DNA from 3 places in the Cupriavidus sp. C1SS-2L genome. Region 1 is predicted to be linked to each of the others. Evidence: predicted binding sites of a transcription regulator. Region 1 holds the regulator's gene; each other region holds the start of a gene.
The links. Region 1 encodes sigma-54, which starts transcription at its own class of promoters, with help from an activator protein. Its sites were predicted from a motif close to TGGCANGNAANCTGCTTT; they were not measured.
Positions count from the first base shown of each region.

Region 2: ACIGJG_RS29580 (GTP cyclohydrolase II) is a predicted target of sigma-54. The motif match lies at 960-977, and genes of this name have one in related genera.
Region 3: ACIGJG_RS02705 (pilin) is a predicted target of sigma-54. The motif match lies at 765-782, and genes of this name have one in related genera.

Region 1 is NZ_CP172708.1:385,413-387,683, forward strand. It holds gene hpf (ribosome hibernation-promoting factor, HPF/YfiA family) at 1-48, opposite strand, end outside; gene ACIGJG_RS01810 (RNA polymerase factor sigma-54) at 98-1,579, opposite strand; gene lptB (LPS export ABC transporter ATP-binding protein) at 1,681-2,271, opposite strand, start outside.
Region 2 is NZ_CP172709.1:2,563,100-2,565,370, forward strand. It holds gene ACIGJG_RS29580 (GTP cyclohydrolase II) at 1-900, opposite strand, end outside; gene ACIGJG_RS29585 (acyltransferase family protein) at 1,177-2,268, opposite strand.
Region 3 is NZ_CP172708.1:579,781-582,051, forward strand. It holds gene ACIGJG_RS02700 (TerC family protein) at 1-540, shown strand, start outside; gene ACIGJG_RS02705 (pilin) at 854-1,321, shown strand; gene ACIGJG_RS02710 (PglL family O-oligosaccharyltransferase) at 1,415-2,271, shown strand, end outside.

The DNA.
Region 1 (2,271 bases):
CAGCGGAGGCGTGATGTCCAGGTGGTGTCCACTGATCTTGAAGTTCATAGCGCTTCTCCTTCTGAAAGAGCTGCACCAGGCAGGCGGTGCAACTCGGCTACAAAGTCTTGCGGAGATTGACAGCGGGGATCTTCAGGGCTTCGCGATACTTGGCGACGGTACGGCGCGCGACAACGAAGCCTTGTTCACCCAGCAATTCGGCAATTCGGCTGTCGGAAAGAGGACTCCTCGGGTCTTCGGCTCCTATAAGTTGCTTGATCAAGGCGCGGATCGCCGTTGATGAAGCCGCGCCACCGGTTTCGGTGGACACGTGGCTACCGAAGAAGTACTTCAGTTCGAAAGTACCCATCGGCGTTGCCATGTATTTATTGGTCGTCACCCGGGATATGGTTGACTCGTGTAATCCCAGTGTATCGGCAATCTCCCGCAAAACCAAGGGGCGCATCGCGATTTCGCCGTGCGTGAAAAAGTTCTTCTGACGTTCGACAATTGCCTGTGAAACTCGCAGGATTGTGTCGAACCTTTGCTGAATATTTTTGATCAGCCAACGTGCCTCCTGCAGCTTTTGCTGCAGCCCGGCAGCGCCGGATTCCCCCTTCGCTCCGCGCAGGATCTGCGCGTACATGTCGTTGATGCGCAGGCGGGGCATCACATCCGGGTTCAGCTGTGCAATCCAGCCGCTGCCGCTCTTGCGCACGAACACGTCGGGCACTACGAAATCCGCTTCAGGCCGGCTGTACGCATGCCCGGGATACGGCGCGAGCGAACGGATCAGTTCATGCGCGGCTTTTAGCGCCGCTTCGTCCACCTGCAGCGCTTTTTTCAGGCGCGTGTAGTCGCGCACCGCAAGCAATTCAAGATGATGCTGGACGATCGACAGCGCCAGTTCGCGCTGCGGGTGCTGCAGCCGGCGCAATTGCAGGCTCAGGCATTCGGCTGCATTGCGCGCGCCCACGCCCGCCGGGTCGAAGCTCTGCAGCAGCGTGAGCATGGCCTGGACTTCGTCGACTTCGAATTCGAGTTCCTCGGGCAGTTCCGAGCAGATCTCGTCGAGCGACGTGCTCAGGTAGCCGTCGTCATCGAGCGATTCGATCAGGAAGATCGCCAGCCCCTTGTCGCGCAGCGAAATCTTCAGCGGCGTGAGCTGTTCCATCAGATGTTCGCGCAGCGTGGGCTCGGCATCGCGCAGCTGCATGGGCGTCTTTTCGTCGTCCTCGCCCTGGGGGCGCCGCGCGAAATCGTCGAGGCTCCAGTCGCTGCCGTAGTCGTCACCGCCGCTGTCGGTGTAGTTCTCGTCATCGCTGCCGCGTGCGCTGTCGGCATTCGCTTCGCCATTGCCCTGCGGTTCGGCAGGAGCGGGAGCCGGGGCACTTTGCAGGTTGACCGAGCCATCTGCCGCTACGCGCAGCGGACTTTCGATCCAGTCGTTTTCGCGCTCCAGCAGCGGGTTCTCCGTGAGCGCCTGCTCGACTTCCTGTTGCAGTTCCAGCGTTGAGAGTTGCAGCAGTCGGATCGACTGCTGCAGTTGCGGCGTGAGTGCCAGATGCTGCGAAAGGCGGAGCTGGAGCGACGGTTTCATGCGACCTATTTTATGCGCATCTTTCCGATGTTGGAACGGAAATTGCTATCGCATGTGTCGCCTGATCGTCTCTTTCCCGGTGGCCGCGTGCCACCCCCGCTTCACATGCGGAAATTCTCGCCCAGGTAGACGCGCCGCACCGATTCGTTCGCGATGATGTCTTCAGGCTGGCCCGCCGCGAGCACGGTGCCTTCGCTGATGATGTACGCGTGGTCGCAGATGCCGAGCGTCTCGCGCACGTTGTGGTCGGTGATAAGCACGCCGATATTGCGTGCCTTCAGGAAGCTGACGATGCGCTGGATTTCGCCGACCGCGATCGGGTCCACGCCGGCGAACGGTTCGTCCAGCAGGATGAAGCGCGGCGACGATGCCAGCGCGCGCGCAATTTCAACGCGGCGGCGTTCGCCGCCCGACAGCGAAAGCGCCGGGTTGTTGCGCAAGTGGGCGATCTGCAGGTCGTCCAGCAGCGTATCGAGCCGCGCGTCGATCTCGGCCTTTGGCAGCGGCTTGCCGTTCACGACCTGGAGCTCCAGCACCGCGCGGATGTTCTCTTCGACATTCAGCTTGCGGAACACCGACGCTTCCTGCGGCAGGTAGGAAAGCCCCATGCGCGCGCGTTCGTGGATGGCCAGGCCGCTGATGTGCTGCCCGTCGAGCACGATATCGCCCTCGTCGAGCGCCACCAGGCCGAC
Region 2 (2,271 bases), on a different replicon from region 1:
CTTGCGGGCGTTATAGACCAGAAACTTCGTCACTTCACCGAGCGCGCGCCCTTCCTTCCGGTTATAGACCACCAGGCCTACGCCGCCTTGCTGGGCCATCTCGATGCACACCTCAATGCCGTGTGCAAGGTAGGGCCGGCAGGTGCAGATATCCGAGCCGAACACGTCCGAACCGTTGCATTCGTCATGCACGCGGCATGCCACGTGGGTCTCGGGCTTGCCGAGCTTGGCGATATCGCCGAAGAAGTACAGCGTCATGCCGCCGATCGGCGGAAGGAAAACCTTGAGGTCCGGACGGGTCACCAGTTCCGGGAACATGCCGCTGGTCTGCTCGAACAAGCTGCGGCGCAGCACCGTTTCCTTGATCTCGAAACGGCGCGCCAGCCCCGGCAGGTACCAGACCGGGTCCACGGCGGCCTTGGTCACCCGCACGTCGCCGTTGGCATGGAGGATATCGCCGTCGGGCTTGAGCCGTCCTGCCGCAATCGCCGACGCCAGTTCCGGCATGTTGATGTGCGCGCGCGTCACCGCGATGGTCGGACGGATGTCCACGCCTGCCGCGATGCGATCGGCAAAGGCGCTCGACACCAGGTGGCCCCACGGATCGAGCGAGACGATCTTGTTCGGGTCGCCCCATTGCGCGTGCGGGCCGATTGCTTCGGCGGGCGCGGTATCGGTGAGGTCGGGGCGATGGTCGCGCTGGAGGCGGCCCGACGCCACGGCCAGTGCCCGGTAGATAGCGTATGCACCGGAATGCGTGCCGATCACATTGCGTCGCGCCGGGTCGGTCAGGCTCGCGATCACCGGTCCGCGCTCCGCCGCAGTCGGCGCCCCCCAATTGATAGGCTCGGCCGGCTTGTCGCGGCGTGCGTGCGAGGTCAGGACGATATGATCGGACATGACACCTCTCGATTCCTTGATGGAATCCTGACCAAATGGTCAGGTTTACGATTCCATACTAGGCAATCTCCGTGCCATCACCCAAAGGCCGTTTCAACCCGTCCGTGGGTCGTCGCACGCTGGCAACGCCGGGCTTGTGCACAGGTGGTGTGCGGATGGCGCCGACACTCATGGTGCTCGCGCACCACGAAAAAGCGGCACGCGCCGTAGTCCGCACGTGCCGCTTTTGCTGCACTGACCATCCGCGCCATGCGACACGGACGAGACATCGGGCTGTTACGTCGTCGATTCTCCGGCCGTCCTGCGACGGCCGCCCGCCAGCATCCCGCGCAGCGCCGCGAACGGGCTGGTGCTTTCTACGTAACGGTGGAACAAGGATCCGGCAACATTGCTCGCCACCCAGGCCAGCAACATACCGAGCGCGTTGATCACCGGACGCCCCGGGGCGAGGTGCGAAACCACTGCGTTCACCACCAGGCAGATCGGGAAGTGAACCAGGAACACGGAATACGAGATGCGGCCAAAGAACCCCACGACCGCCGCACGCGGCCAGCCCTCTAGCCACCCTTCGCGCCTCGCCACAGCGAGCAGCACGGCAGTCGCCAGCGCCACGGCGATGCGCAGGCGGAAATCGATGATCAGCGCAGCCAGCCCCATCGCGCCAAGCAGCAGCAGCGGAATCGCCGAGCGCTCCGGATTGGATGCCCAGTACGCAAGCGTGCCCATGCCATAGGCGCCGAAGAAGTACACCGCCCAGATGTCCCACGACGCATCGCGGTTGAACCAGAACAGCGAGGCGATCGCCAGCGCGGACACCAGCACGATACCCGCGCGCGCACCCTGCCCCGACACGCTGCGCGCGAGCCACAGTGCCGTCACCAACAGTGCGAACAGCTGCAAGTCGATCGCGACGTACCAGACGCCCGCCGACAACGCATCGACGTCGAGCACGTTATGCAGCAGCAGCACATGGGCAAGGAACTGCATCAGGTGCGGTGGCGCCGGAATCGACTCGTGGACCATCCACGTACGCGCGATGGCAGCCCCGGCGATGCTGATGAGAATCGCCGCGGCATAGGGTGTAACCAGCTTCTGATAGCGGCGCCAGACAGCGACCAATGGATGCTGGCGAATCGTCAGGCGCCCTTGGGGCGCGAGGCTGCGCGCTGCCAGAAAGCCGCTGACGACCAGGAACACCTGCACCGCGATGCGGGCGTATTGCGACAGCCAGTCCAGCATGTCGGGCGCCAGCGAATAGGCGGCGTCGGACATCGGGCCGTAGAACGCAAGGTGATGAAGCACGATCAGCTGTGAACTGACGGCTTTCAGGGCGTCAATGCACGCTAGGCGCGAAGGACGGGGGCTCATTGT
Region 3 (2,271 bases), 190 kb from region 1:
GCCGCCATCATCATGCGGGTCGTGCTGACCGTGGCAGCCGTCAAGCTGCTGAGCCTGCCGTACCTGAAGATCATCGGCGCCGTGCTGCTCGTCTATATCGGCGTGCAACTGCTGACTGGCGAAGATGACGAAGACGGTCACGACGCCAAGGACAATATCTGGGCCGCCATCCGCACGATCCTGATCGCCGACCTGGTGATGTCGCTCGACAACGTGGTCGCCGTCGCCGCCGCCGCGCAGAAGGGCCCCGAAGGCAGCCAGCTGATGCTTCTGATCCTGGGCCTGGGCCTGTCGATCCCGCTGATCGTGTTCGGCAGCACCATCCTGCTGAAGGTCATGGAGCGCTTCCCGGTCATCATCGTGCTGGGCGCCGCGCTGCTGGGCTATCTGGCTGGCGAAATGCTGGTGAGCGATCCGGTCGACGCAGCCTGGTTTGAAGTGCACGTGCCGCATGCCCATCTGGTGTTCGGCGCCATCGGCGCGATCCTGGTGGTGGTCGTCGGCAAGCTGATGAGCCGTCGGACGGCACAGACGGCTTAACGCAGGCAAGCGTCCACAAAGCAAAGGGCAGCCCTGGTGGCTGCCCTTTCTGCTGATGCAGCGCCGGAAAATGCGGAACTAACTTATGTGAGTTATCGCACATTTTGTCGGTCTGGCACGAGACATTGGCAGACAACTGACAATTTTTGGTGCTGGGGCACCGTGCGCGCTCACCAAGTGACGAAATTTGTCGCCTAACCCCCGATTCGTGGGGTATCGGTGCCTGGCACAGTACCTGCTCTAGCCTCCCCGCACTTCACAAAATCGAAGACGTGCAGTGCATCAACCTAAAATCTCTTCGAGGGGTCATCTCATGCAACGGGTACAACAAATCAAGAAGCTGGGCCGTCGGGTTCAGAAGGGCTTTACGCTGATCGAACTGATGATCGTTGTGGCGATCATTGGTATTTTGGCGGCGATTGCTATTCCGCAGTATCAGGATTATGTTACTCGTTCACGCTGGAGCGACAATATCACCTCCGTTTCCACGCTTAAGATGGCGATCGCGGAGTGTCTTCAAAATAACAGCGGAGCTCTGGGCTCGTGCGATACCGTGGCCAAGCTCACTACTACCGTGGGTTATCCTGGTATTCAAAACCCGGTCAATGGCACTGTGACGTTGACCGCTGCGACTGCAGCAATTGTTGTTACTGGTGCAGGGGCATTGGCCGCACCGGGATGTACGGTAACGCTGACGCCTACCGTTGGTACCAACGCTGTGACGTGGGCTGGCGCTACCGGTGGCGCGGCTGCTTGCACCAAGTCGCAGACTGGCATCTAAACACAGTGCGGCTTGGATTTTAGGCGCCTTTGGGCGCCTTTTTCTTTATCCAACAACCAAGCTATCATGCGCCTTTTCCCCGCAAGGCGCCGCATGCCGCAGTCTAAGACCGCCACCCCGGCGATCTTCCTCGTCCTCACGATTGCTTTCCCACTACTGGTATCCCGGCACACATTGCCGATGGCTACGTTCTATGGCGAGTGGGCAGCAGCGGCAGTGTTCCTGCTACTGGCAGCTTTGCTCACCGTATTCGCGCTGCGGTCTTCACGCGGATCGGATGCAAACATCCCGTGGATCGCCAGCCTCCCCCTATGGCTCGTCATTCTCGGAACCATCCAGTCCGCCACCGGATTCGATGACGTCACCGGCAGCCGGTTCGCAACGCAACTCACGCTCGGTCTCGGCGCGGCACTCATGCCCGCGGTCTGGCGTTACCGTTCGTCTGCTTCGCCTGACACACGCTCAGCTATCACAGATGCCCTCGCCACGGCCTTCCTCCTAGCAGGCCTCCTCGGCACCATTTCCCAATGGGTCCAGCTCTTCCACCTTGAATCCCGCTCGTTCGGCCTCGTCTCCTCCTATTTTTACGACGACAACCGCCGCCTCTGGGGCAACCTGAACCAGCCTAACCACCAGGCCACCGTGGAAGGCATGGCGCTTGTCGCGGCGACCTGGCTCGCCTCACGCGGCAAGCTTCGATTCCCTATGTGGCTGATCGCCGTGGTGCTGCTTGAAAGCGGCATCATATTGTCCGGTTCCCGCACCGGCGTGCTCCACGTGGGTCTCGCCGCGCTGTACGCCGTCATCGCCGCGTGGCTCGCGCGCGATACGCGCCATGATGTCGATCCGATGCGCCGGCCCACGGGGCTGCTGGTCGCGGCGGTTGTGATGGTCGCCGTTTTGCTGGTACTGCAGCCCATCATCAAGACAGCCGGCCACGCCTTCGACTG